3 regions of the Alkaliphilus metalliredigens QYMF genome follow, and region 3 is predicted to be linked to each of the others. Evidence: riboswitches for the same ligand, from Rfam matches in the RefSeq annotation. Region 3 holds a riboswitch; each other region holds the start of a gene.
The links. A riboswitch is a leader RNA that binds a small molecule or an ion and turns the genes downstream of it on or off. The one in region 3 is predicted to bind molybdenum cofactor.
Positions count from the first base shown of each region.

Region 1: another riboswitch for molybdenum cofactor. It lies ahead of AMET_RS15590 (molybdopterin molybdotransferase MoeA); the one in region 3 lies ahead of AMET_RS05050 (substrate-binding domain-containing protein).
Region 2: another riboswitch for molybdenum cofactor. It lies ahead of moaA (GTP 3',8-cyclase MoaA); the one in region 3 lies ahead of AMET_RS05050 (substrate-binding domain-containing protein).

Region 1 covers NC_009633.1:3,211,820-3,221,885, forward strand. The annotation lists gene AMET_RS15570 (putative polysaccharide biosynthesis protein) at 1-139, shown strand, start outside; gene polX (DNA polymerase/3'-5' exonuclease PolX) at 161-1,888, opposite strand; gene AMET_RS15580 (MOSC domain-containing protein) at 2,002-2,445, opposite strand; gene AMET_RS15585 (molybdopterin biosynthesis protein) at 2,462-4,387, opposite strand; gene AMET_RS15590 (molybdopterin molybdotransferase MoeA) at 4,436-5,665, opposite strand; molybdenum cofactor riboswitch at 5,789-5,905, opposite strand; RNA gene ssrS (6S RNA) at 5,992-6,171, opposite strand; gene AMET_RS15595 (ATP-dependent metallopeptidase FtsH/Yme1/Tma family protein) at 6,337-8,109, opposite strand; gene AMET_RS15600 (nucleoid-associated protein) at 8,357-9,394, opposite strand; gene AMET_RS15605 (hypothetical protein) at 9,595-9,786, opposite strand.
Region 2 covers NC_009633.1:4,185,174-4,195,239, reverse strand. The annotation lists gene nuoF (NADH-quinone oxidoreductase subunit NuoF) at 1-1,505, shown strand, start outside; gene fdhF (formate dehydrogenase subunit alpha) at 1,521-4,202, shown strand; gene AMET_RS20105 (ferritin-like domain-containing protein) at 4,331-4,828, opposite strand; molybdenum cofactor riboswitch at 4,996-5,116, shown strand; gene moaA (GTP 3',8-cyclase MoaA) at 5,227-6,189, shown strand; gene AMET_RS20095 (hypothetical protein) at 6,193-6,603, shown strand; gene AMET_RS20090 (extracellular solute-binding protein) at 6,697-8,052, shown strand; gene murB (UDP-N-acetylmuramate dehydrogenase) at 8,251-9,165, shown strand; gene rapZ (RNase adapter RapZ) at 9,207-10,066, shown strand, end outside.
Region 3 covers NC_009633.1:1,065,881-1,075,946, forward strand. The annotation lists gene ribD (bifunctional diaminohydroxyphosphoribosylaminopyrimidine deaminase/5-amino-6-(5-phosphoribosylamino)uracil reductase RibD) at 1-628, shown strand, start outside; gene AMET_RS05035 (riboflavin synthase) at 633-1,289, shown strand; gene AMET_RS05040 (bifunctional 3,4-dihydroxy-2-butanone-4-phosphate synthase/GTP cyclohydrolase II) at 1,375-2,586, shown strand; gene ribH (6,7-dimethyl-8-ribityllumazine synthase) at 2,588-3,049, shown strand; molybdenum cofactor riboswitch at 3,300-3,424, shown strand; gene AMET_RS05050 (substrate-binding domain-containing protein) at 3,550-4,413, shown strand; gene AMET_RS05055 (ABC transporter permease) at 4,428-5,120, shown strand; gene AMET_RS05060 (ATP-binding cassette domain-containing protein) at 5,120-5,827, shown strand; gene AMET_RS05065 (Spo0E family sporulation regulatory protein-aspartic acid phosphatase) at 5,919-6,125, shown strand; gene AMET_RS05070 (CBS domain-containing protein) at 6,248-6,667, shown strand; gene AMET_RS26815 (hypothetical protein) at 6,800-6,931, shown strand; gene AMET_RS05075 (hypothetical protein) at 6,979-7,326, shown strand; gene AMET_RS05080 (LCP family protein) at 7,514-8,452, shown strand; gene AMET_RS05085 (MASE3 domain-containing protein) at 8,664-10,066, shown strand, end outside.

The DNA of each region.
Region 1 (10,066 bases), 2.1 Mb from region 3:
CTTTGTTTATGGCTTCATGCATTCCAATACCTGGAGCACCCTATTGGCTTCCACCCTAGGAATCCTAAGCTATGCACTAGCCCTATTGGTTACCAAAACACTAGAAATTCGAACGTTAATGAACATATTTAGAGGATAAGCAACATCTTATCCTTTTATCCTAGGAGTGTGATCCTCTTTTAAAGTAATCCAACACAACCTCCACAGGTTTGGTATTGATGATGTCCTTAGGCTCTAGCCAGCCCTTTCTAGCAATACCAACCCCATACTGAACATCATCTATTCCACTTGTTCTGTGGGCATCAGGCTCAATCACTAACTTCACCCCTTGCTCTTTGGCGTAGCGACACATTCTCCAATCCAAATCCAAACGGTGTGGGTTGCTATTAATCTCGATGGCCACATCATTTACGGCACAGGCTTCAATGATTTTTTCTAGATTAACAGGATAGGACTTCCTTGATAAAAGCAATCGCCCCGTTGGATGCCCCAATATCCTCAGGTACTTGTTTTCTATGGCTTTGATAATTCGCTTGGTCATTATCTCTTCTTCCATATTAAATTGAGAGTGAACTGAACCAATCACATAATCAAAGGAAGCCAATACTTCATCTTCATAATCTAAGGATCCATCGGGGAGAATATCTGATTCAATCCCTTTCAATATGGTAATTTCAGGATATTCCTCTCTGAGGACTTCGATTTCTTGATGTTGTTTTTGTACCTGCTCTACCTTTAGTCCCTTGGCATAAAAGGCAGTTTGACTGTGATCTGATATGCCTATGTATTGGAATCCTTCTTTTATCGCTGCTTGTACAATCTCTTCAATAGAATTAACCCCATCACTATAGTGACTATGCACATGAAAGACACCCTTAATCTCTTTTCTTTCAACTAAATTGGGTATCCTTCCAGCCTCAGCTGCTTCGATTTCTCCCATCCCCTCCCTGAGTTCCGGCGGAATATATGAAAGCTTCAACACATCAAATAGCGCTTTTTCATCCTGAATTGGTAATCTCTCTTCCCCTTTAAACACACCGTACTCATTGACTTTTAGCCCCATAGTCTTAGCACGATGACGGAGGGCCGTATTGTGATCTTTACTTCCTGTAAAGTGATGCAGCGCACTGGCATATTCGCTTTCATCTACCACTCTTAAATCCACATTGATTCCCATATCTAATGACACACTGCTTTTTGTTTTTCCCTGGGCAATCACGTCTGTCACACCTGTCAAGGAAGTAAAAAATGCCATAATATCTTCACGATCCTGTTCCAAACAGCAACCAATGATATCAATGTCCTTTACAATTTCCTTTCGTCTACGAATGCTCCCGGCTAAACTGACCTTTATCATTCTAGAATGTTGCTGGAGTTCTCTAAGCAGCTGATTCCCTAGTGTTAGTGCAGTGGACACCAAATGTTGCCCCCGGTGTTTTTTTATGTGATCTATGCCAGATAAAATTTTATTTTGCGTCTTTTCTCCAAATCCCTTTAAATCAATTAATCTATTTTCCAAGCAAGCGTATTCTAGCTCTCCTAATGTTGTGATGGATCGTTTTTCATAAAGCTCCTTTACTTTTTTCGGGCCAATACCAGGGACTTTTAAAATTTCAAAGAGTCCTTCAGGCGTTTCATCTTTCAAGGCTTCATAGTATGCTAAGTGCCCCTCTTGAACTAGCTCAGTGATCTTTTCAGCTAAAGCTTTTCCGATTCCCTTTACCTTGTGAATTTCCCCGCTGTTGACTAGCTCTTCAATGTCTTCTTCTAACAATTCCAGCGCTCGAGCTCCATTATAATATGCTCTGACCTTAAAGGGGTTCTCTCCCTTCAGCTCTAAAAGCATCCCAATTTCCTCCAATATATTGGCAATCTCCTTTTTATCCATCTTTTCACTCCTTCACCCTTTGCTTCATTTTACCTGTTTCAACTATTATTGACGATTTCCTTCCTAAAAATCAGCACAATCAAAAAAAGCGTCGAAGACGCTCTTTTTATAGGTTATCTATCTTCTTCTATTATTTCGATTGTATCCCCTGGTAAAACAAGTCCACCCTGTATCACCCTTGTAAAAATCCCTTCTCGTGGCATGACACAATCCCCCACTGTGTGGAAAATAGCACAGCGTTGATGGCATTCCTTCCCTATTTGAGTCACCTCTTGAATGGTCACCCCTATCTTAAGCCTGGTACCAATGGGAAGCTCGTATAGGGTGATCCCTTCTGTTGTAATATTTTCAGCAAAATTCCCAGCTTCTAATTCTTCCATACCCAGGGCCTTAATCTTATCAATGCTTTCCTGACCCAATAAGCTTATTTGTCGATGCCAATCACCAGCATGGGCATCCCCTTCCAAACCAAAATTTTCGACGAAGGTCCCCTTTTCAATTTGTTCTTTTGGAATTCCCTTTTCTTTACTGATATTAATCGCCACTACCTTTGCCATAATGATTCCTCCTCAACTATATTTTGACTACGTTTCCAATTTCACTGGTATCATATCCACCTAAAGCGTTGACTTGAGCTAAAAACGTTTCTTTTTTTATGGTTTCGATTAAACTTTGTATCCTTTGATCTCCAAGCATCTCTGCGGGTAAGCAGAGGTCATAGTCCTCCCAGGCAATTGGGATAAAGTCCAATCCCATAGCTTTAGCTGCAGAATAAACTCCAAGTCCAGTATCGGCACTGCCACTGGCTACAGCCATGGCCACAGCCATATGAGTCGTCAATTCTCGATCATAACCAACAATGCCCTCAGGATCAACTTCTTCCTCTTTCAAGAAGTACTCTAATAGAATACGGGTTCCTGCTCCCCTCTGCCGATTAACAAAGCGGATGTCCTTACGAACCAAATCCTTTATCCGATTTATATTTTTAGGATTCCCCTTAGACACCATAAGTCCCTGACTTCGCTTAACAAATTTAATTATCATCATCTCATGAGAGCCAATATATCGCTTCACGTAGGCTTCATTATACTCCCCACTTTGTTCATCTAACAAATGTATTGGGGCCATATGGCATTCTTTTTTCTTTAGGGCCATGATACCACCCAAGCTTCCCACATGGGCTGAGGATAAAAATAAATCTGGTTGTGTTTGATGTAATTGGTTAGCTAATAAATCCATGACAACATCGTGACTTCCAATGGATACAATGGTCTGCTTAATTTCCTCTATGGGTTTTAGTAGTTGAATATCCACCTCACTCCCCGCCTCATACCCTTCTCTTCTTTGGGGCACGATTAAGATGCCGTCAGCCTTGACTAAGGACATAGTCGCGCCGGCACCTCTATCTAATGGTGTGGCAATCATTTTCTGTCCCACAAGCCCCAACTTCATTCGTATAAACTCTTCATGCTTTAATGAAGAAACAACACGTCTAGATAAAATAGCCTTTGTCATGGATTTTTGTTGTGGAATCTGGCGATGATAGACATCTAGAAGTGGCTTGACAAAAAACTCAAATACAAAATATGCCGACACCGGATATCCTGGAATTCCTATAACCGGTTTATTGTCTACAATGGCTAAAATCACAGGCTTTCCAGGCTTAATAGCAACACCATGGGCAATGACCACTCCCATCTCCCTCAATACATTAACAGTATAATCCTTTGAGCCCGCTGATGAACCTGCATTGATTAAAACACAATCGTTTTCTTTTAATGCCTTTTTAATACTCTCTTTCAAGATATCAGGATCATCAGGAGTAATTCCATACAAGTTAGCCACTCCATGACCCTCTTCAACAAAAGCCTTAAACATCGTCCCATTGGATTCAATGATTTTCCCTACCATTAGTTCATCATTTACAGAAACAATTTCTGATCCAGTTGGAATGATTCCCACACTGGGTTTAGGATAAACCGACAAGACCTGCATGTGTCCAGCCATCAATGCCCCCATATCCATAGGTCTAATTTTATGATTGGCTGGTATAATCAATTCTCCTTCAATAATATCCTCCCCGATGGGACGTATATGCTGCCAAGGCTTAGCTGCTTCATGAATTTCAATTGTATTCTGATCTATTTCCACAATATCTTCAATCATGATGACCCCATCATAGGGTTCTTGAATCACACCGCCGGTATTGATATATATAAAATCCCTCGGGGATATTAACCGTATCGGCTCTTTTTCAGAGACACCGTAGGTTCTACTGCAGATGATCGCCACGCCATCCATGGCAGCAGCGTTATAGTTTGGAGAAGACTTTTTAGCAAAAATAGGATCTGTTGTAATCCGATTTAAACTCTCTTCTACAGAAATCTCCTCTTTTTTTTCAGGGATTCCTCCGTGCTCTTCAATGGCTTTTAAATACATCCCTCGGACCTCTTCCAAAGGAATACTAGTCAAATATAAACTTCTTTCTTTCTTTTCCATTCAATTGCCCCCCCAATTGCTTTAGTAAATTACATCTTTTGATAATAGCTAAAATAAATACACCTTAACAGCATCACCTAGGCTCACACCTTCCTGATTTAAAGCAAGGCAGATGTATCCATGGGCCTTTGTCATTGTGGTCAGCATGCCAGATTTTCCATGGACAGGATACACTCTTTTCTCCCCATTTTCCTCCTGTATGACTACCATGACATAATGCTCTCTCCCTGGAGCCGAGGGAATGTTGACTGCAACCGATCCTTCAATATAAGGCATATGCACTTTTAAGCCATAAAGGAAGTGGATGAATGGTCGCACTAAGGTTTGATAGACCACCATGGCCGATACAGGTTGCCCTGGCAAGCCAAAAATCGCTTTATCTGATATCTTTCCCCCAATTGTGGGTTTACCAGGCTTCACTGCGATTCCATGGAATAACACACCGGGATTTCCCAAGGCATCAATCACATCTTTTGTCACATCCTTAGTCCCCATAGAGCTCCCTCCAGAAATTAAGATCACATCACTTTTTTGCATCAATTCTTGAACTTTATTCTTTAATGTTTCTATCTCATCTTTAACAACGGCAGTGGCCACAATTTCGCAACCATCTTCCATAGCCGCTATTCCTAAGCTATAAGTATTCATATCCTTTATTTGCCCCAATTTCAATTCTTCTTCTGGTCCAATAATTTCATCCCCAGTAGAGATGACACTCACTCTAATCGGTTGATAAACATCAATTTCCGTAAATCCAATACCAGAGAGCACCCCTATATCCTGAGGCCGAAGACGATGTCCCTTTTTAAAGATTAGTTCGCCCTTCGACAGATCATCTCCCTTTTTCAGTAGATTTTCTCTAGGTGCAACAGAACTTTGAATGCCCACTGTTTTCTCATCTAAAGCCTCTGTATACTCTACCATGACAACTGCATCACAGCCTTCAGGAATCATTCCCCCAGTAGGCACATAGCAACTTTGCCCTCTTTGTAAATGCAATGAGGTCCCTTGACCCATTTCGACCTCTCCAATCATGTCTAGAAAGCTCGGTAAAGATTCACTGGCCCCAAAGGTATCTCTAGCCACAACAGCATACCCATCAACAGTAGAGCGGTCAAATCCCGGCACATCGATAGGTGCTGTGATGTCCGTAGCAAGGACCCTCCCCCCCCCTTTAAATAACGGTACCTTTTCACTATCCAAGGATGTTTCTTTGAAATTTTCAATGACAATCTGTTTTGCCTCTTCTAGTGTTACAGTATCTAATAACTCAATCATTTGAATATCCCCCCCGTCAAATTCGTCTGACGCTATGGCGTCGACTCATATCCCACTTAAATACAAAAAAGCTAATCCAAAAGGATTAGCTTTAACACAAATATGAATTCGTTAGTTAGAATTCTTATGTAAAGCAAATTTCCTTTTCAAGTTCGGGAGGCAAGAGAATTTCTTCATTTACCCAGAGGTAAGTCATCGTAGCATCGCCTTAGATAATCTCACTCGGAAATTCGTAACATTCTATTAAATTCATTATTATCGTACCACATTTGGTCAGAAAATTCAATTTTTATTAAGACAACAAAAACCTCCTATAAATAGGAGGTTTTTAATCCAAGATGCCGTCAGATGCAAAATTCACACCCGCACCTCACTCTAGGTGGGTGACTTGCCTTACTCTTCCTAAGTCCACTCGACGGTGGCATGTAGTCCAAGTAAAAACTTAGTCTCCCGGATGTTTACTGTCGGTTGAATTTTACGATTCAAAACGTACATCTCAGAATGTCTTTAACTTATTATACACCAAAACAAAGAAAATATAAAATGAACTTTTTGCCTTTTAAGGCTGATTTTCCTTCAAAACATTCCTTGCTTTCTAGCTTCCACGGAATCCCTGCATTATAAGACTTTTTTTACTTATAGGATCAAAATTTTATCTTCGAGTTCATTCATTACATAGATTGAAATCCACTGAAAATCTCATTGATTTCATCTTCTTTTAATGTTTCCTTTATTAATAGGTCCTCCGCCACAGCCTCAACAATGTTAAGGCTCTTCTCTAGGAGCACCTTTGTTTCATCGTATAAACGCTTCATATTTAACTTTGTTAGTTCCATTACTCGTTGGTCACAAGCACCTTGTCGACCAAATAAAACATCATAATTAATCATACCTACTTCATCATTCATCCCAAATTGTTTGATCATTGCACCTAGAATTTCTGTTGCCTTTTGAATGTCATTACTGGCTCCTGTTGTGACAAAATCTGGTCCAAAAACAATTTCTTCTATGATTCTTCCTGATAAAGCAACTTTAATACTATTTACCATACTATTTTTAGTATGATACATTTGATCTGGAGGAATATTCATACTAAATCCACCAGCTCCTTTGGTGCTTGGTATAATCGTTACCTTTGTCACTTTATTTTGGGGACACAATAGCTTTGTGGCAACAGCGTGACCTGCTTCGTGATATGCAGTAATCTTTCTATCAATTGGCTGAATATTACTTCGATCCTTCTTCTCTTCTCCAGCTACCACTGTGTAAAAAGCCTTATCTATATGTCCTTCCGTAATAAAGTCTGCTTCTTCTCTTGCTGCATAAATAGCTGCTTCATTCATTAAATTTTCAAGTTTGGCACCACTGAAATAAACAGTTTGTTGTGCAATTCCTCGTAAGCACACCTTTGGATCTATAGGTCTATTTTGAGTATATAATTGTAGAATATCCTGTCTTGCTTTCAGATCAGGTAGTCCTATCTCAATTTGACGATCAAATCGTCCAGGTCTTAGTAGTGCATCATCAAGTATATCCAGACGGTTAGTTGCCGCCATTACGATGATTCCTTCGCTACCTTTAAATCCAGACATCTCAGTTAATAATGCATTTAGTGTCCTGTCGGATTCATCGCTACCACCTAAACCTCCACGATCTCTTTTCTTTCCAATGGCGTCAATTTCATCAATGAAAATGACACATTTTCCTTTGTCTTTTGCCTTTTTAAATAAGTTACGGATTCTACCAGCACCTAATCCTGCATATACCTGTACAAAATCCGAACCGGAAACAGCTAAAAATTCAACTCCCGCCTCACTGGCCAGAGCCCTTGCTAATAGCGTTTTTCCCGTTCCTGGAGATCCATATAAGATAACCCCTTTAGGCATTTTTGCACCATAACGGCTATACTTCTCTGGATTCTTCAAGAAGTCTACAAGCTCCATGGCATTTTCCTTCGCCTCTTGATTCCCTGCAATATCTGCAAATCGAATCGATGAGTCTTTTTGAGTAGAAAACTCAACATCAGACATCTTGTCGTATTCCTTAGAGGTTTGTGTCGCATTTTTCTTAGATAAAAAGATGGCGACCCCAATAAATCCACCTATCAAAACAACAAATGTAATTACTTGAACAACAGAATATTGGTCTGTTGTTTCTCTGACCTGTATTCCATGTAATAACAAATTTTCTTTCAAACTGTCAGTTCTTGGATGGTCTGTTATAAACTGTTTTCCATCCTCAAAGACTCCTGTCAATTTAGGACCTTCCGATAGATTGACGGTTCTAATTTCTCCTGCCTCTGTACTTTCTAAGAAAGCAGTATAACTAATCTCCAGTTTATCCTCATTAAAATATTGAGTATAAACGGCATAACCAATTGCACTCACAACAACAATAGCAATACCAAGTACTATAATCAATTGTTTTTTAGTTAGTTTTAACATAAAAAAACCCCCTTTCAAAAGTTAGTTAAAAAACTTGGTATGTAAGGGGTGTTTCATTTAACCAGATATATTATGTTAACACATTCGACATCAAAGCAAAAGTTTGTTTCATGGCCTCTATATTCTATTGATACAGATTATAGGGGTAATGCTTATTCATACGCTGTCATACTTAGATTTTCACACCTTATATTTTGATTCAAGGAATGCAATCTCATTAACAATATCTAAAATCACGATTCATGTTCTATTTTTCTACGAAGTTTCGTATGTTTTTAAGCACAATATTAATGGTTCCGTCTCCATTTCGTTGAACAGAAAATTTATGTGGATCATTAAAGATATCTCGTTCATTTCGAATATCAAAACCCGTATCAGTCTTGATGGCCTTTCTTTTAAGCTTTTTCTCTACCCACTCCTTGTTGACTTCAAATCCCGTTACTTGAAATCCTTCATTGTTTAAATGCTCTATATAATTATTTTTCATCTCTTCATTATCATCTGACATCGCTTCTGCAAACTGTCTCACATTAATTTCTTCTTCTTTGTTTAAATGTGTAGCTAATACATCCCTGGCTGTAGCAGCATGTGCTACATCTTGTCTCAATTCATTTCTTACAAATTTTTCGGTCATACTCCTAAACATTTTTGTTTTATCTTTACTATCCACAAGGATATTACAGTTTAAAAAATCCTGAGCAAAAAAATGGGCCACATCTTGTTCGCTTCCCTTGGCCTGTTGTTTGTCCAAAAGAACTAAATCGTATTCATCGTTAGCCTCATATCTTTTAATAAATGCGCATTTCTGTAAACGTTGCGCCATTCCTGGCAAACCAGTCTCATGGGAAATAATCGAAACCTTAAATCTATCATCCACATATTCAATATCATGAACATAGGACTTGCGATAATCCATTTTTAAAATCCCCACATATTTTTGTGAATCTACAGAATACGAGCAAATAACTAGATCACAAGAAGATGTGTTTGCATTGACTTTCATAGCCCGAAACAGATGCTGAGCAATGATTTTACTACTTTCAACAAAGCTACTCTCATGATAAAGTATTTGGTCGCAGCTGTCCCTCACAATATTTGGTCCCGTAATAAACTTAGCAATACGATTGTCATCATCCTTTAGGGAACGCACAATATGTTTTTCTATTAATTCGTGGATCTCCTCCGTTATCTCTTGCTGAAAATCTGTCAGAAGGGGTTCCTCTGCTGTTTTATCTAATACATGAACAATTATAGAATGTAATATAACACTACTTGTCTCTCTCATTTAAAAACTCCTTTTCTTATGTCATCTATCCTATAATATCAAACTTTCATCTTTCTTTATAGTGCAATATACACACATAGAAAAGATACTAGCTCCCTAGTATCTTGTAGTCCTCAATATTCTCTGTAATTCCAATGGTCTCACCATAGACTTTTTTGAGGACGGCGCGTTCACCCCCGTGCCTTCCATTAAAAAACTAATCATCTTTTTTTGTTATTAAAATAGTTTAAATACATTTCTTTGACTTTAATTTCTTTTTCAAATCGCACTTCATCAATGAGCCCTCTCTCTTTATGGTCCTTTAATAGGGCGATTAACTCACTAGATAAAAAAGCCAGATCCTCTTCAATTTTTTCTATTTGTTGTTTATCTACCACCATATCAGTTTCCACTGCGTTCCCCCCTGCCTTTAGGATTATGTTTTTCTATGCATACTCCCTGAAGTTCTCCACAAATTGCTTTCTAATTGAGGTTCCTCTCTGATTGTTTCCCTATCATATACTATTCTATACCTGTTAAATTATTCCTTCTATCGAATTAGTATTATTTTCATATTTTTAATTGCTTTTTTCTCAGTAATTCGACTAATACAGTCTCAATTTCAGTATATTTTTGAAAAGATAGATAATATTTTTTATATTGACTTTTCAGATGAAACATAGTATATTTACT
Region 2 (10,066 bases), 1.8 Mb from region 3:
ATGTAGGTGACCAGATTAAGGCCATTGATGAAGTTGGATTTTATAAAAAACAAACAAGAATTGCCTTAAGAAATTGTGGCGTCATCAACCCTGAGGTCATTGAAGAATACATCGCTTATGATGGATACAAAGCTTTAGGTAAGGTTTTAACAGAAATGCAGCCAGAAGAAGTCGTTGACATCATGAAAAGATCTGGCTTAAGAGGCCGAGGTGGTGGTGGATTCCCTGCGGGGCTGAAATGGGAATTTACAGCAAAGGCTGAGGGCGATGAAAAATATGTAGCCTGTAATGCCGATGAAGGAGATCCAGGAGCCTTTATGGATCGCTCTGTCTTAGAGGGAGACCCTCATGTTGTGATAGAAGCCATGGCCATAGCGGCATATGCCGCAGGAGCCAATAGAGGATATGTGTATATTCGAGCAGAGTATCCGATTGCTGTTGAACGCCTTGAAATTGCCATTGGGCAGGCGCGGGAAAACGGTTTGCTAGGGAAGGACATTTTTGGAACAGGATTTGATTTCGAATTGGAGATTCGACTGGGAGCTGGAGCCTTCGTTTGTGGAGAGGAAACCGCCTTAATCAACTCTATCGAAGGAAAACGTGGAATGCCAAGACCAAGACCACCATTTCCTGCCCAAAAGGGAATTTGGAATAAACCGACGTTACTCAATAACGTAGAAACCTATGCAAATGTACCACGAATTATTTTAAATGGAGCAGAATGGTTTGCCAGCATTGGAACAGAGAAATCAAAAGGAACAAAGGTATTCGCTCTAGGAGGAAAAATCAATAATACTGGACTTGTTGAGATTGCAATGGGTACGACCCTCAAGGAAGTGATTTATGATATTGGTGGTGGGATTCCTGATGGAAAGGCATTCAAGGCCGTACAAACCGGTGGTCCATCTGGAGGCTGTATTACAGCGGAGCATCTTGATACACCCATTGACTATGATAACTTAATTGAACTAGGATCCATGATGGGATCCGGTGGAATGATTGTCATGGATGAAGATAACTGTATGGTAGATATTGCAAGATTTTTCTTAGACTTTACTGTTGAAGAATCCTGTGGTAAATGTACGCCATGTCGTGAAGGAACAAAAAGAATGTTAGAGTTATTAGATATTATCTCAGAGGGCAAGGGGACCGTTGCGGATCTTGATAAACTAGAGAGTCTTGCCAAGACCATCAAATCATCTTCATTATGTGGCCTTGGACAAACGGCACCAAACCCGGTATTATCAACACTCAAGTACTTTAGAGATGAATATGATGCACATGTTCATGACAAAAGTTGTCCAGCAGGCGTGTGTAAAGCCTTAGCTAAATATCTAGTAGTGAGTGAATTATGTAAAAAGTGTGGCATTTGTGCTAAAAAGTGTCCAGTAGATTGTATTAGTGGCGTAAAGGGTAAAGAAGTTTATTTAATTGATCAAGAAAAATGTATTAAATGTGGTGCATGTTTAGAAGCTTGTCCATTTAAAGCGATTGTGAAGAAGTAAGAAGGGGGCGAAAAAATGATTGCATTGACTATTGATGGTATGAAAGTCCAAGTTGAAGCTGGGACAACAATATTAGAAGCAGCTAGTCAACTAGGCGTAGAAATACCAACTTTTTGCCATGATCCAAGACTAAAGCCTCATGGGTCCTGTAGAATATGTGTTGTTGAAATAAAAGGAGGTAGAAATCTACCTACTGCATGTTGTACGCCTGTTGGTGAAGGTATGGAAGTGTGGACGGAAAGTGATGATGTAATAGAAGCAAGACGAGAAATATTAGATTTAATGCTGGCCAATCATCCATTGGACTGTTTGACCTGTGACAAGGCTGGAAGATGTACATTACAGGACTTGTGTTACAAGTATGATATAAAAGAGTCCAGTTATGGTGGAGCGAAAAAAGAATACGAAACAGATGAATCCAACCCATTCTACTATAGTGACCAAGAGAAATGTATTCTTTGTGGTAAATGCGTATATGTCTGTTCTCAGCTTCAGGGGACCGATGCCATCGGTTTTGCTGAAAGAGGATTTGATACTCATATAGCCACACCATTTGATAAAGGACTAGAGCATTCCACTTGTGTTTCTTGTGGAAACTGTGTATCTGTCTGTCCCGTAGGCGCATTAATGCCTAAGAGCAAGGAAAAGTTTAGATATTGGGAGACAAAGTCCACTAGAACAACTTGTGCCTATTGCGGTGTAGGATGTCAAATGGACCTTCTGGTTAAGGATAATAAAGTTGTGGAAGTAGATCCAGCAATGGGGCCATCTAATGAAGGATTACTTTGTGTAAAAGGAAAGTTTGCCTTCAATTTTATCAATCACCCGGATCGACTAAAAAAGCCATTGGTCAAAAAGGATGGAAAACTAGTAGAGACCAGCTGGGAAGAAGCCTACCAAGTTATTGTTGATAAAGTAAAACACACTAAAGAGAACTTTGGACCAGATACAATTGCAGGCTTTTCATCGGCTCGTTCATTGACAGAAGAAAATTATTTAATGCAAAAAATGATGAGAGCAGTGATTGGCACAAACAATGTTGATCATTGTGCACGACTCTGACATTCCTCTACAGTTGCAGGTCTTGCAACTACATTAGGAAGCGGTGCCATGACAAACAGTGTTGCTGAAGTAAAGCAAGCTGATGTCATTTTTATAACGGGTTCCAATACAACAGAGAGTCATCCTGTTATTGGAGCACAAGTACGTCAGGCAGTGAAAAATGGAACGAAACTCATTGTAGCTGATCCGAGAGAAATTGATCTAGCTCAAGATGCTGATGTATTCTTAAAGATTAAGCCAGGAACCAGTATTGCCCTATCTAATGCAATGCTTAATGTAATTTTTGAAGAGGGCTTAGAAGATAAAACCTATATAGAAGAGAATACAGAAGGAATTGAAGAACTAAAGAAAGTTGTACAAAAATATACCCCAGAGATGGCTGGAGAGATTTGTGGTGTTAAGCCAGAGGATATCCGTGCAGCAGCACGTCTATATGGTCAAGGCGTTAGAGGAAGTATTCTTTACTGTATGGGAATCACCCAGCATCACAATGGAACTGAAAGTGTCATGAGTTTATCTAACTTAGCATTAGCCACAGGTAACTTAGGAAAAGAAGGAACTGGCATCAACCCACTAAGAGGGCAAAATAATGTACAGGGAGCCTGTGACATGGGTGCATTACCAAATGTAATGCCTGGATACCAGCAGGTAACAAATGCAGAAGTGATTAACAAGTTTGAGAAGGCTTGGAATACAAAGCTTTCTAATAATGTTGGATTAACCATTCCAGAAGTAATGCATAAAGCAGCCCATGGTGATGTGAAAATGATCTATATCTTTGGTGAAAATCCGATGGTCTCTGATCCAGATACTCATCATGTTGAAGAAGCCTTAAAGAATAGCTTTGTTGTTGTACAAGATTTATTCTTAACAGAAACAGCAGAACTAGCAGATGTGGTGTTACCCGCAGCTTCCTTTGCAGAGAAGGATGGTACCTTTGTGAACACAGAAAGAAGGGTACAACGAGTCAGAAAAGCTGTGAATTCTCAAGGAGAAGCCAAGGCTGATTGGATGATTTTCATGGAATTGATGAATCACCTAGGATACGACAAGCAGTACAAAAACGTTGAAGAGATCTTTGAGGAAATTCGACAAGTGACACCGCAGTATGCAGGAATCAGCTATGATAGAATTGAGGATATTGGAATTCAATGGCCATGTCCTACTGAAGATCATCCAGGAACAAAGTTTCTCCATACAGGAAAGCCTGCCAGAGGAGCTGGATTGTTCATGGCAGTGGAACATGTGGAGTCAAGTGAACTAGGTAATGAGGAATATCCACTCATCTTAACAACCGGTCGAATTCTATATCAATATCATACCAGAACAATGACAGGAAAGACCGAGGGAATTAATCAAATGGCACCAGAGAGTTATATTGAAATGCATCCAAATCTAGCCGTGTCTCTAGGGATAACGAATGGAGAAACTGTTAAGGTGAAATCTCCTAGGGGTGAAGTGCGAACAAAGGCAAAAGTCACAAAAATTGTTGATGAAAATGTTGTGTTCATGCCATTCCATTACTTTGAAGGAGCAGCTAATGTATTAACTAATGGAACAGACTTGGATAAATACTGTAAAATTCCAGGGCTTAAGGTGACAGGTGTTAAAGTTGTAAAAATAATAGCAAGATAAAAAAAGATGGCCTACACTAGGCCATCTTTTTTATTGGACATAAACTAGTAAAAGGAGTCACAAGCGACTCCTTTTACTAGTTTAAATTTAAGTGAGATATGAGTCGATGCCAGAGCATCAGACGAGTGCTATCCCCCCCAAGGTTGATACATATATTCTTTCATATGACGATCATATTCTTCTTTAAAAAAACGTTCATGACCTTCTTCCCATGTGGCTAGGGTAGTGAAGAGTTTTTTTACTTTAGGTTCTTCAGCCTTTAAGGCAGCATCATGATAAAACTCTGCAAAATCTTTTTCCATTAAGTAAGCACTTCTTAAGACAGTTAAATCTGGTACCATAGATTCACTTAATGTGTGTTCTAACATTTCCTTAGTGGCCCGTTCTTCAAAGATATTATTTTCACGGTTAATATCCATTTCTACTTCCTTGACTTCATTGTTACTCACCATATGGTTAACCTGATCTTCTAGGAAGTGATAATGATCTAGCTCAACTTCTGCAAGTTTTTCAAACATTTCTTTAGCACTAGGTAAGGTCATTTTTTGAGCATTTTCTTTGAAAAATTGATGGCCCTGCTTTTCCATTTCCATAGCATACTTAAGAACGTTAATATACTTTTTCAAGGTATCCTCTCCTTTGATAAAATATTATCAATTAAATTATAGCACAATGAAACTAAAAAAAATACACAAGATAGGGACTTTATTGAAAGGGAAGTACAATAATTATCCATAGCTAGTTTCAATTTGTAAAAAAGTCTGATATAATAAAATGAGTTACCAGACAATTCAATAAAATTTATTTCCGAGTTACTTTTCCTAAGGGCAAACTGTCTAAGGTTAGTGGCCGATAGGTACCTAGAGAAATTTTTGTGCCTCCCAACATTGGAAAGGAAATATACTAGCTATTTAAGCTAGTCCTTTCGAGGACTAGTTTTTGTTTTATATATTCATATTTATCCGAAAAAAAGTTAATCCAAACACCAGCACATCATTAAGTAGATGATTAAGGGGGAAAATACATGAAAGACACATTCCAAAGAAGCATTAACTACATGAGGATTTCTATCACGGATCTATGTAATTTGCGTTGTCAATATTGTATGCCTGAAAAGGGAATCTATAAAAAAACACATCAAGATATATTAACCTTGGAAGAAATCGAACAAATCGTCAGAATAGGTGCGGAAAATGGTATTAATAAAGTACGAATTACTGGTGGAGAACCTCTAGTTAGAAAAGGGGTCATCGGATTAATTAAAAATATTTCAAATATACCTGGAATTCAAGATATTGCATTGACCACCAATGGGCTCCTCATTAAAAAATATGGAGAAGCATTAAAAGATGCGGGGCTAAAAAGAATTAATATTAGCATTGACTCTCTAAGACCTGACAGATATAAAGAAATCACCAGGGGCGGCGATTTAAGCCAAGTGTTGGAAGGGATACAGGAAGCCCTGCGCTTAGGGATGACTCCTGTGAAGTTGAATGTTGTTGTGATCGGAGGATATAATGAGGATGAAATAGAGGATTTTGCTAATTTAACAGTAGATGATCCTATTGATGTTCGATTTATTGAGTTGATGCCTATTGGGGAAGCAAGTGGTTGGGCAAAAGACCGTTTTCTATCCAATGAGGAAGTGAAAAGTAAAATTGAAGGATTGGTTCCTATTATAACAGATGCCACTAGCCCAGCTAGACTCTATAGACTGCCGGGGGCAAAAGGAAGGGTTGGCTTTATTAATCCTATTAGTAGCCATTTTTGTGAGAGCTGTAATCGTATTCGAGTCACAAGTGATGGGAAACTGAAGCCATGTCTTCACAGTAACCACGAAATTGATTTATTAAGGGTGGCTAGGGAAAATCCTGAACAGATTGGAGCAGTGTTATCTAACGGGATTCAATTAAAGCCTGAAAAACATTACCTATATACCAACAAGCATGAAATGAGTGCAAGAAGCATGTCTGAAATTGGGGGCTAATGGATGCAAAGGATCCAAGGAATTTATGATAAGGACCAAGGGGGAAACTGGCATCAATGTGAAAGTATTTTGGTAGAAGTAAAGAATCAAGAAGAACGCCAATTGAGTTTTATCACCTCCAAGGGATTAAAAGAATTAGTTGAAACTACTGGAAAGGGATTTTGTCATAATCGGTTTCAAGCTAACTTTATAGTGGAAGGCTTATCCTTGAAAGTGCTGAATAAAGTGGATTTATATGAGATGGGGCAAGCTGTCATCAGAATAACAGAAATAGGGAAACACTGTCACCCAAATTGTCCCCTGATCTCAAAGTCTAGAAAATGCCATATTCAAGAACATATCTTTTTTGCAAAGACGATCAAAACAGGAGATGTACAAATAGGAAATTCGTTGAAAATCCAATCAAGGGCCTAGAATAGTCTAGGCCCTTGAGTCATTTTTGCATATATACATTCCCTATGAATAATCAAATCTAAAGATGAATAAATTGGAGTAGGGGGAATGTATATGGCCAAGAGAAAACTTAAAAATGGTATCACCCTTTTTCTGTGTATCATATTTGTTTTATTTATGATAATAGGACCCTTTTACTTATTGTTTCATCGTCCTAATGAAATGAACTACAATAAAGTAAAAGATAAGCCGGAGTGGACTGGCGTCATTACATTCTGGGACTACCCACGATTAGATCAAAGTACGGGCACAAACTTCAGGTGGATTTATGATAAAATTCGGGCATTTGAAAAGGCTTATCCCGGTGTATACATTCAATTTAAGCCCTTGACCTGGGAAAGAGGACCCATACAAGTAGAGTCAGCTGCCAAACTAGGACAGCTACCTGATATCATACCCATTGGCAGCGACTATAGCTTGCTCCATAAAGGCTTATTGGAGCCTCTAGACCCATTTTTATCTGTTACTGAAATACAGGACTTCCGTGAAAATGCCCTGGAGGCTGTGACTTATGACGGCCGTATATGGGCAATGCCCTGGATGATGACCACTTACACCATGGCATTAAATTTGGATATTTTTCAAGATAGGGGAGTGGAGCCTCCTATGGATGGCTTGTGGCATTACGATGAATTTATTGAAAAAATGAAAGTTTTGACATTTGCTAGCGAAGAGGATGGAAAAATCGATCATTATGGCTTGGGAGGATTTATTCAACCGGGATATTATAACCTATGGGGAATTTTACTGAGTGACGGAGGCGAAATCGTTGATGAAGGGTTACATTATGTATTTAATGACCATCGAGCTCAAAAGGGGATAGAAAAACTAATCAATTTGAAAAATGAGTATGCTGTGATGCCAGAAGACTTTGGAGAAAACAATGCCAATGACGCATGGACACACTTTTATCAGGAACAAAAAACAGCTGTCTATCCTACAGGCACTTGGTCATTAAATGTTCTGAAACAGATGAAACAGGAGGGGACTGGATTTAATTATTCTATTGCACATTTTCCAATAGGAGAAAAGGGAGCCCCCATTACAATGAGTAACATGGTAGGATCCTATGGGATGACAAAACAGCAGGATCCTTTGAAATTAGAAATGGGTGTGACTTTTTTAAAATTTTTATCAGAAGAAAAGCATCAACAGGAGTTGACGCGATTAGGTGTATTCCCAGTTAAAAAATCCGTAGGAAATATATACGAAGCAGATCCTTTAATGACGATGATTTATGAGACCCTCACTTATACAGAAATACCGCCGCCTCATCCATATTGGAAGGAAATTGATGAGATTATTCAAAATGAAATTAGACAAGGGGTATTGGAGAAAAAAACACCACAACAAGTTTTACAGGATGCTGAAGAGAAGGTAAATGTGCTGATAAAAAGCAAACAGCAATGATCTATTGTCCAGAATAATTGACCCAATGAAAAAAAAAAGTTATACTAAAATGAGAAAAAGCAAGTAAGTGAAGACAATAAAGTGCAGTGGTTCCTTTGATTAAGAGAAGCATTAATTGATAGCAGTAAGGAAAGAATGATAAATGAATAAAACGAGCTTGATTTATTGGAAGCTGAATGAGATATAGGAGTGAATGAAATGGACAAGGAAAATTTATATCAAGAATTTGTTGCATTAATGGGAGAAGAGCATGTATTTTTGGAGGAACCAATGAAAAAACATACATCATTTAAGATCGGCGGACCTGCTGACTTATTGGTGATGCCAAGAACAGTAGAGGAAATTCGACAATCTGTTGAAATATGTAAGAAAAGTAAGACTCCCTACTTTGTGATGGGTAATGGTTCCAACCTTCTGGTGCGTGATAAAGGCATGCGATGTGTTGTGATAAAAATTGCGGAAAATTTTAATGAGGTTCGTTTTGAAGGAAATCATGTGATTGTCCAGACGGGAATTTTGTTATCTACCCTTTCAAACCAAATTGCAAGGGCTTGTCTAAAGGGATTTGAGTTTGCTAATGGGATTCCAGGCACAGTGGGAGGCGCTATAACCATGAATGCAGGTGCCTATGGCGGAGAGATGAAAGATGTGGTTAAGTCCTGCAAGGTATTGAACCACCAGGGTGAGATCATTGACCTATCACTTGAAGAACTGGAATTAGACTATCGAACGAGTATCATACAAGAAAAAGGGTATATAGCATTAGAGGTAGTACTAGCACTTCAAGAAGGAAAATACGAAGAGATTCGTTCTATTATTGATGATTTAACAGTCAAAAGAACAACAAAACAGCCATTACATCTACCTTGTGCCGGTAGCGTGTTTAAAAGGCCCCCAGGATATTTTGCTGGTAAATTAATTCAAGATTGTAATTTGAAGGGTTTCAAAATAGGAGGCGCTCAAGTTTCTGAGCTTCATTCGGGGTTTATTGTGAATATTGATAATGCCAGCGCAGCAGATGTACTTAATTTAATTGCACATATTCAAAAACAGGTCAAAGAAAAATTTGACGTAGGGTTACATAATGAAGTAAGAGTTGTGGGGGAAGTGTAGTTTAGTCTTGAACATGTTTGTTACAAAAGAGGAGTGAAGTCATGAAATTTGTCATTATTACAGGATTGTCAGGGGCGGGAAAGAGCCAAACTGTCAAAAGTATGGAGGATTTTGGTTTTTATTGTGTGGACAATTTACCCCCGGCTTTAATACCAAAATTTGCTGAACTGTGTCATCAATCCCAAGGTGTGATCAGTCGAGCTGCCCTTGTGATTGACATTCGTGGGGGGATGTTTTTTGATGACTTATTTGAAAGCTTAAAGGAGCTTGAACATTTAGGGCATCAATATGAAATTTTGTTCTTAGATGCTGATGATGAAGTATTGATGAAGCGATTCAAAGAAACCAGAAGAAGTCACCCATTAAATGTTGATGGATCCATTGAAAATGGTATTACTCGAGAAAGAGAGTTGCTTCAAGAATTAAAAGACCGCGCTAGCCACATTATCCACACAACGAAGCTCATACCAGCTCAGTTAAAGGAAGAGTTAAGAAATATTTATGTAGAAGGTAATCAAATGAATAACCTAATGATCTCCATTGCATCCTTTGGCTTTAAACATGGTATCCCTTTGGATTCTGATTTAGTATTTGATGTGCGTTTTTTACCAAACCCCTTTTATATTGAAGAACTAAAGGATTTTACAGGAAATGATGTGAAAGTAAGAAATTATGTCATGAATTCTCCAATAAGTGTAGAATTTTCCAATAAGCTCCATGACATAGTGAGCTTTTTAATTCCACACTATGTTCAAGAAGGCAAAAATCAATTGGTCATCTCCATAGGGTGTACCGGTGGGAGACACCGCTCTGTCACAATTGCCCATGTACTTTATCATCAGTTAAAGGATAAAGGACATCGGGTTACCTTAAGTCATCGCGATTCTGGAGAGACTAGAGA
Region 3 (10,066 bases):
CAAGATTGCCACTGCCACAGGAGATTCTAAATGGATCACCAATGAGGAGTCAAGACAATATGTTCATGAGATCAGACACCAGGTATCTAGTATCATGGTAGGCATCGGTACAGTTTTAGTAGATGATCCACAATTAACAACCCGATTGCACAATCAAGAAGGCTCAGACCCCATTCGAGTGATTGTAGATACTGAGGCTAAAACGCCACTATGGGCTCAGGTGTTACAGCTTTCTTCGAAGGTGAGAACAATTATTGCAACAACTGAAAAGGCTGACCCTAATAAAATAAAAGCCCTGGAAGAAAAGGGTGCTGAAGTCATCATAATCCCTCTTAAAAATAATCAAGTGGATTTGAAGTGTTTGATTCAACAGCTAGGGGCTAAAGGAATAGATAGTGTCTTGATTGAAGGGGGAGCCACTTTAAATGACAGTGCATTGCAGGAAGGAATCGTAGACAAGGTTGTTTCCTTTATTGCACCTAAGATAGTAGGTGGCGCCAAGGCCAAAACCCCAGTAGGGGGAGACGGAATTAAATATATGAAGGATGCAATTCAGTTAACAGATATTCAAGTAAGAAAATTTGGCCAGGATATTATGATTGAAGGATACTTAGGAAAGGGAGAATAGACCTATGTTTACAGGATTAATAGAAGAAATAGGAACTGTTGAAGCTGTGAGAAAGGGCTCTAAATCAGCCCAGTTGACCATTAAAGCCAAGCAAGTGGTAGAAAGAGTCAAACTAGGGGATAGTATCAGCACAAATGGTGTTTGTTTAACGGTGGTGGAATTTGGGCAAAATGGATTCACAGTGGATGTTATGCCGGAGACCATGAGAAGAAGTAATCTTAAAAATGTAAAGCATGGTAGTTCTGTGAATTTAGAAAGGGCACTTAAGCTTGGTGACCGATTAGGTGGGCATATGGTTTCAGGACATATTGATGGTGTGGGAATCATTCAAGGAATAGAAGAAGAAGATAATGCCACATGGGTGACCATTAAAGCGCCTATTGGGACTCTAAAGTATGTTATTGAAAAGGGCTCCATTGCCATTGATGGAACAAGCTTAACCGTGGCTTATGTGGATCAAGAAACACTTAAAGTGTCCATTATTCCACTGACTCGAGACGAGACGACATTGTTAAGCAAAAAAGTGGGAGAAGAAGTCAATTTAGAATGTGATATGGTTGGAAAATATATTGAACGGTTGACGATGTTTAAAGAAGCAGGAATGAAGGAGCAAACAAGCGCCATAGACATGAATTTTTTACAGGAAAATGGATTTGCTTAAGGAATCAGAAGAAAATAATGAGTGAAATAGACCATTATATTGACCGGTTATTTTCTGGGAGAGGACTAAGAGAGGAGTGTATAAATTGAATAAATTTAATACTATAGAAGAGGCTATCGAAGAGATCAAAGCAGGTAAGATGATTGTTGTGGTGGATGATGAGGATCGAGAAAATGAAGGGGATCTTTTGATGGCGGCGGAAAAAGCCACCCCGGAGACCATTAACTTTATGGCTAGGTATGGGAGAGGACTCATATGCACACCCATGACTAAGAGTGCATTACAGAAATTGAATATTTTTCCCATGGTAACGGATAACACGGATCCAAAGGAAACAGCCTTTACTGTTTCTGTTGATTCAGTTGAATGCACAACGGGTATTTCTGCCGGTGAACGGGCTTGTACGATACTGAAGCTAGTTGACCCAGGGGCAACGGCTAGGCACTTCACAAAGCCAGGGCATATTTTTCCTTTAGTAGCCAAAGAAGGTGGGGTACTAAAAAGGGCAGGACACACAGAAGCTGCTGTGGATTTGGCTAGAATGGCGGGGCTTGACCCTTCAGGAGTGATTTGTGAAATCATGAATGAAGATGGAACCATGGCCAGGGTGCCAGAACTGATGGAATATGTTAAGGAACATAATTTAAAGATTATCACCATTGCTGATTTAATTTCCTATAGAAGTAAGCATGAAAAATTGGTAGAAAAAGTTACTGAGGCAGTCCTGCCAACTAAATATGGAGATTTTAAAATGGTGGGTTATGAAAATAAGCTCAATGGAGAGCACCATTTAGCCCTGGTTAAGGGTGATGTATCGGGTGGGGAACCTGTGTTGGTAAGGGTGCACTCTGAGTGTTTAACAGGAGATGCCTTTGGTTCATTAAGATGTGATTGTGGTGAACAGTATGCTGAGGCTGCTAAGAAAATTCAAGATGAAGGCAGAGGAGTACTGTTGTATATGAGGCAAGAAGGCCGTGGGATTGGATTAATCAATAAGATTAAAGCCTATGCACTTCAGGATGAGGGGATGGATACAGTGGAAGCCAACCTGGCTCTGGGGTTCCCGGAAGATATGAGAGACTACGGTATCGGTGCTCAAATATTAGCGGATCTAGGGATTGAAAAAATTAGAGTGATGACAAACAACCCTAAAAAACTATCTGGTATTACGGGTTACGGCATCGAAATTGTTGAAAGAGTGTCGATTGAAATGAATCATAATGAAAGAAATGAATTCTATTTAAAAACCAAGAAAGATAAAATGGGACATTTATTAAATATGGAGGAGGAAAAGTAAAATGAGAGTATACGAAGGAAAGTTAATTTCAAAGGGACAAAAATTTGGCATTATTGTGGGAAGGTTTAATGAGTTTATAGGAGGCAAACTGTTATCAGGAGCTATAGATGCCTTAAAAAGACATGGCGTGGATGAAGAGAATATCGAGATCGCATGGGTGCCTGGAGCATTTGAGATGCCTTTGATAGCAAAAAAAATGGCGAAGTCTCAAAAGTATGATGGTGTCATTTGTTTAGGAGCAGTGATTAGAGGTGCCACACCGCATTTTGACTATGTATCTAGTGAAGTCACTAAGGGTGTTGCCAGTGTATCACTGGAAACAGAGGTACCAGTGATTTTTGGTGTACTGACAACAGATACGATCGAGCAGGCTATTGAAAGAGCCGGTACTAAGGCAGGAAACAAAGGCTTTGAAGCCGCTGTAACTGCTATTGAAATGGCTAATTTATTAAAAGAATTTTAATTATCGAATACAGTCTGATTGTTATAGCATCAAGATGAAAAAGGTGTTTCTTTTGCTCAAAATTGAGAAAAAGAAACACTTTTTTTCATCTTTGTAAATCGCTACCAACAAATAATAATTTGTTACTTCTTTAGGAATTCTAATTACAATGGACGCAAAACAAAGTGAGAGTTGTTTTTTTGACTGGTGAAAATATTGACACTCCATTAAGGGGTAGGGTATGATTAGAATAGATAGAAAGACTAATGAAATGATATTAATTCTCCGAGCTTATGACTCCTAATAGATCAATGGTCTGATGGAGTGCAAGCCTGTAGGGTATTGTTGGAAACAATAATGCCTCCCATAGCGGAAAGGAGTGCGCAAATCTAATGCGACGCCTTTTTAGGCGCTTTTTTATAGACTAATAAGGTGTATTTTGTTATTTTTCTGAAATGCTCTTGAAAAAAGTTTTGTTACCAGGAGCAATATAATTGGGAACTTTTAGGGGGATTAAAGCGATGGAAATAAGAAAATGGCATGTTTTACTAATGACAGTACTCTTGGTGGCAATGACTGTGATTGGCTGTAGTCAGGGAGCCATAGATGATCATAAAGAAAGTGGTCAATCTACAGGAAATAGTATTCTTTTAGCGACAACAACCAGTACAGAAAATAGTGGTCTGCTAGATGATATTTTACCTATCTTGACTGAGGATACAGGTGTTGAAGTCAAAGTAGTGGCGGTTGGAACGGGACAGGCACTTCAAATGGGGAAAGATGGAGAAGTTGACGTAATATTGGCTCATTCTAAAAAGGCTGAGGATGAGTTTGTCCAAGAAGATCATGGAATCCAACGGTTTGACGTGATGTACAATGATTTTGTATTAATTGGACCTAAGGATGATCCAGCGGATATTGGAGTATTGGCAAAAAATGATATCCTAAAAGCCCTCTCCATTTTTCAGAATACAGAGGAAACATTTCTTTCAAGGGGAGATGACTCAGGGACCCACAAGATGGAGCTGCAGTTATGGGAAACCTTAGGGATTGACCCTAAGGGACGATGGTATGTATCGGCGGGACAAGGTATGGGTGCTGTCATTCAGATGACCAATGAAATGCTGGGTTATACCTTGTCTGATCGAGCGACTTATCTGTCTATGAAGCATAACTTAGACTTAGATATTATACTAGAAGGCGATGGAATGCTTTTTAATCAATATGGTGTGATTGCAGTGAATCCCAATAAGAATGTTCAAATTAATTATGAGGGTGCAATGATTTTGATAGAGTGGCTTTTGTCTGAAAAGGGCCAGGGATTAATCGGTGAGTTTGGTCAATCAGAGTTTGGTCAGTCTTTATTTATACCTAACGCCAAGTAGTAGGGGGGAGCTAGATGGGACAAATACTAGAAGGGACAAAAAGTGCATTGATGCTCTTATTATCCTTTGATCGAGAGATTTATGGAATTGTTGGACTATCCTTATATGTTACATTGACAGCCAGTATAATCTCTAGCTTTGTGGCAGTACCCCTGGGTATTTTGCTGGCTGTTAAGGATTTTCCCATGAAGCAGTTTGTTGTTAGATTTGTCTATACTATGATGAGTCTACCTCCAGTGATTGTGGGATTAGTTATCTTTTTATTGTTTTCTAGAAGTGGTCCTCTCGGTGTGCTTAGAATTATCTATACCCCCACAGCCATGATTGTGGCACAAATTTGTCTTGTGATGCCGATCATTATAGGGATTGTCTATAATGGTACCAAGGAAAAAGGGAGAGAGATTCAGGAGGTAGCTGAAACATTGGGAGCCAACAAAATGCAAACCTTAGTCCTACTGATTAAGGAATTGCGTATCAATATCTTCGCTGCTATTGTGACTGGTTATGGTAGAGCCATATCAGAGGTAGGGGCTGTCATGATTGTAGGGGGAAATATTAGAGGAGATACACGGGTGATGACAACAGCCATTGCCATGCTCAAAAGCCAAGGAGACTATGAAACAGCCATTGCCATTGGTATTGTGTTGTTATTACTATCATTTTTAATTAACTCAATTCTATATAAACTTCAGCAGGAGGAATCATAATGCAACTACAGATCAAAGGCCTACAAAAATCATATAAGGGGCAAACTGTTCTTTGTATTGAGGAGTTAACAATCCCCCAGGGTAGTTTTTTCGGGATTATTGGACCCAATGGGGCGGGTAAAAGTACTTTGATTAAAATGATTGCAGGACTTATTGAGCCTACCAATGGCTTAATTGAATATAGTGGCGCTAGCATCACCGATGAGATTAAACAAAAAATGACATTGGTTTTTCAAAAACCTTATTTATTGCGGACTACGGTCTTTAACAATATTGCTTATCCATTAAAAATAAGAAAGATAGAAAAAGAAGAAATCCAAAGACGAGTGGACCGCTTGCTAAGAGATATGGAGATAGAGCATTTAAAAGATCAAAAAGCATGGACGCTCTCAGGAGGAGAAGCCCAAAAAGTTGCCTTAGCCAGAGGGATCATTTTTAGTCCAGAGCTTTTACTATTAGATGAGGCAACGGCTAACCTGGACCCAACATCCGTTCTCATGCTGGAAAAACAGCTAAAGGCGTTTTTCCATGAAAACAAAACCACAATTATTATGATTACTCACAACCTTTATCAGGCAAAGCGCCTTTGTCATGATGTTGCCTTTATGAAGGATGGAAAAGTGATCGAGGTAGGGAATCAAGAAAAAGTAATGAACTATCCAGAAAGTCATCATACCAAAGAGTTTATTTGTAATGAAAAAATATAATCATATAATGATCTTTTAACCTTTACACAGAACTTACGTTCGGATAGAATGGACATAGGGTTGATAGGGTTGAACATTGGGGGGGATGGATATGGAAGGACCAACAATAAAGGAATTAGATGAATTATCTGAAATGATAGAAGCAATGCGAATTAAGCTTAATTATATTATCCGATGTGATGATGAACTAGAGATCACACATGAAGCAATGGAGATGAGTCAACAGCTGGATAAAATGCTTAACAGCTATGAATGCTTAAAACGATCCATTAATGAAAAACATAGAAAAAATCAATGAAATATGATATAATATAAGCGGTGTAAGTACTAACATGACTTACACCGCTTATATTTGTAAGGCTAATTTCAAGTATTAGACTAAGAATAAGAAGTACTAAAGAAGAGCAAGGGGGAGAATAAATGAAAGTAGCATTTTTTCTAACGCCCAAGAATGAAATTGTTTGTGAAAATATCGATGCCACCATGCGCCAAGTATTAGAAAAAATGGAATATCATCGATATTCAGCGATTCCATTAATAGATAAAGAGGGAAGATACGTAGCTACAATTACAGAGGGTGACATACTTTGGGAATTAAAAAATAAAGCAGACCTAACATTTAAAGAGACAAATAAGATATTCATTAAAGATATTCCAAAGTATGTAAAGAATAGAGCCGTTTCAATTAATGCAGACATTGAAGATCTATTAGACCTTGTATCAAATCAGAACTTTGTTCCTGTGGTGGATGACAATGATGTATTTATTGGGATTGTTAAGAGAAGTGATGTAATCAATTACTGTTATAAAAACTTAGTGAAGATTGAAAGTACAGAATAAAATATAGATAAATTCGGCTAGTATTTAGGAGGATTAGAAATTCTTCTGGATACTAGTCCTCTTTTATTTGAGGAACAATTCATATAGAGATGAATACAATAATTAATATACTCTCTAAAAGAGGTGACGGGTATGTGCAAATTAGAAGAAGTGCGCAGAACTATATTACTCATTATATTCATCGCAATAGCGATTATTTTTATTGCTGACTTAGAAGACATTCCAGGACCTGCTGTACCTAGTCTACCAATCATCATTCCATAATATAAGGTGGAATAAGGGACAAATACATAAGGGGGAGGAGGAAATGAATGTTTTCACCAGACCAATTGAATGAATTAATAAAGGAAGTTATGATAAATCAACAAATGGGGAGCAATGATAATCCTAATCAAAATAAACATAAGTATAAACATGAAGAGCAACAGAATAAAAGTCAGTTCAATATCACCCCATCTCAAGCACTGGTGGTTTTAGGCCTTTTAACCGGTGCACTGCAGGTGGTATCCGTTTTAGTGGATCGGGAGCAATCTGTTCAACTGGTTTTATCTGGATCCCTAAAAAAGAAGGAACAGTCAGAATTAGAAAAAGTAATGGGGCAAATTGGACATCTTCCCTTTGATGAAGTCGTGAAAGCAATGATGGGGAGGTTGAAATAAAATGAGACTTAATTCATAGGACTTTTCATTCTTATGTATGAAGTCTCATTTTATGATTAAGCAGTATAATCTGTGCAATGATGAGAGCGTATCTCGTCAATGTTTGACAAAAAAACAAGGATTGCTTATACTTAGTTTTGAGAATGAAATATCATCATAACTTCAGTACGTGAAGGGAGAAAGTGCCGTGAAAAAATGGCAATGGGCTGTGGTAGTTAGTTTGTGCTCTATCATTGTGGTAACAATGATTTATGGTTACAGCATATATAGAGGATATAAAAATACACTCAATCATATATCGGTTATCAGTGAAAACGTTGATATTGAGCAAGGGGAAGAATTCTATAATCAAGATGAACTAGAGTCCTTTGTGATGTTAATCTATGGAATTAGTGCCCGTAAACAACTAGGGGATATGGGGAGATCAGACACAATGATGCTGGCTTTAGTAGACCCTAATGAAATGGAGATCAGCCTTATCTCTATCCCTAGGGATGCATATGTTCAAATCCCAGGGTATCGAATGGATAAAATCAATGGGGCCTATCCTAGGGGAGGCTCAGAGTTGATGATGAAAACCATCGAAGAATGGCTAGATATCCAAGTAAACAGCTTTGCTTCTATTAATTTCCAAGGTTTTGTTGATTTGGTAGATTTGGTTAATGGGATCAAAGTGGAAGTGTCAAGAAAAATGGAATATGATGACCCTGCAGATGGGACAAGGATTCGATTATATCCAGGAGAGCAAGTGTTAGACGGAAAAAATGCCCTGGACTTTGTGCGCTTCAGACAAAGTAATGATGGAAGACATGCCAGTGATTACGATAGAATGTTAAGACAGCAGGAGGCACTACAAGCCTTAGCAGGGAAAAAGACTTCAGTTCGAACACTGACTAGGGCCTTTGACATGATGAACATCTTAAGTGAAAATGTACAAACCTCTTTAACGCCTGGTGAATTAGAGAAATTAATTCGCATCTTTTTATCCTTTAAACCAGAGGACTTACAAACTACCTCTATTCAAGGAGAGGGATACTATCACAATGGCGGATGGTATGAACGAGTACCACAGACGGAAGTGGAGCGAATTCAAGAGATTATTCGAGGATTTTTAAGTATAAATTAAGTAGAGAAGAGCATCTTCCAAGCCGGGTAAGGAGGATGTCTTTTTTTAATTGATATTCATTTTTGATAATCCCTACAATGGGCTTATTGCCTGAAATAAAGACGCCTTCAACGATCAATATATTTTTTGTTTAATAATGATATTTTACTTGCCAAATCAATATTAAAGAGGATTTTCAGAGAAAATGTAGAAATGTGGAGAAGTGAGGCTTTTGTATAGAATAGACAATGAATTTAATGGGGTGATGCTTTTGTTTAGTGTAAAGGAAAAAAAAATAGAGCTGGATCAGCAATATATGAAGCTTATATGGCTCTGGGTGGGTTTATTAGCTACATTTCATTTTGTAGGTGTATTGGGGGAAAAGTACTACACTGTTTTAGAAATCAATTCCTTTATATACCATCATACATATTTGGAGTTTATTAGTATTATCATTTCATTTATGATCTTTATTGTAACCTACTACACCTATGATAAAAACAAACGTGCAAGGTTACTGATTTTTTTTCCTATGTTTTTCATTGTTGGAATGATAGACTTTTTTCATACAATGGTTTATGAGGGGATGACAGGTTTTTTTGTAGAGAGTAATGCTCCTATGGCAACCACATTTTGGATAATAGGTAGGTTGATCTTTGCCATGGGGATGCTGGGTGCTGCTTTAGTGCCCTATCAATTGAAAACCAACTATAAAAGAGTGTATTTTGTTTTAGTAAGTATAGGCGTTTCTGGACTTGTATTTTATTTAGTCGCTTATCAGATTCATTTATTCCCAGCTTTGTTTATAGAGGGGCAAGGGCTAACGCCATTGAAAGTTGTCTTGGAATACTTTATAATGGCCCTCATGATAGGAGCAATATTTTTATATATGAGGGACTATCAGAAAACAAAAAACCTAGTTTTTATATATGTGATCGCAGGATTGTCCTTTGGAATTTTTGCTGAAGCATCCTTTACCCTCTATAAGAGTGTTCATGATACATACAACTTCATGGGACATATTTACAAGGCAATTAGTTCATATTTGATTTTTAAGGGTATTTTTATTTATAATTTAGATGCACCTTATTTAAAGCTAGCTGAAGCTCGAACAAAGCTAATAGAATATACTGAAAACCTTGAGGAAATAGTTGAAGAAAGCACCCAAGAGGTAAAGAAAGTCAATGAAAAAGTCCTAGAGGACTTGGAGTATGCCAGAAGAATTCAACAGTCATTACTGCCGGAGAAAGAGCTACTCATTGATGGTATCGCCTTTTCTTCAGAATATATCCCTTGTAGTAACTTGAGTGGTGACTTATATGATGTTTATAAAATTAATGACGACTGTATCGGTATTTTCATCGCAGATGTAGCGGGGCACGGTGTGTCTGCGGCCTTGATGACCATGTTTATAGAAAGAGTGCTGGTTTCTGATACCATCAATACAATTCAGGGGATTGAGGACTCTTGCGAAAAGCCCTTGATGAATCTATATAATGTGTTTAATGAATCTGATTTTCCCGATGAAATGCACATTGCGGTTTTTAATGCAATCTATCATATTCCAACCAAAACATTATCCTATTGTACAGCAGGGATGAATTCTGTGCCAATGGTGGTGAGGAATAGTGGAGA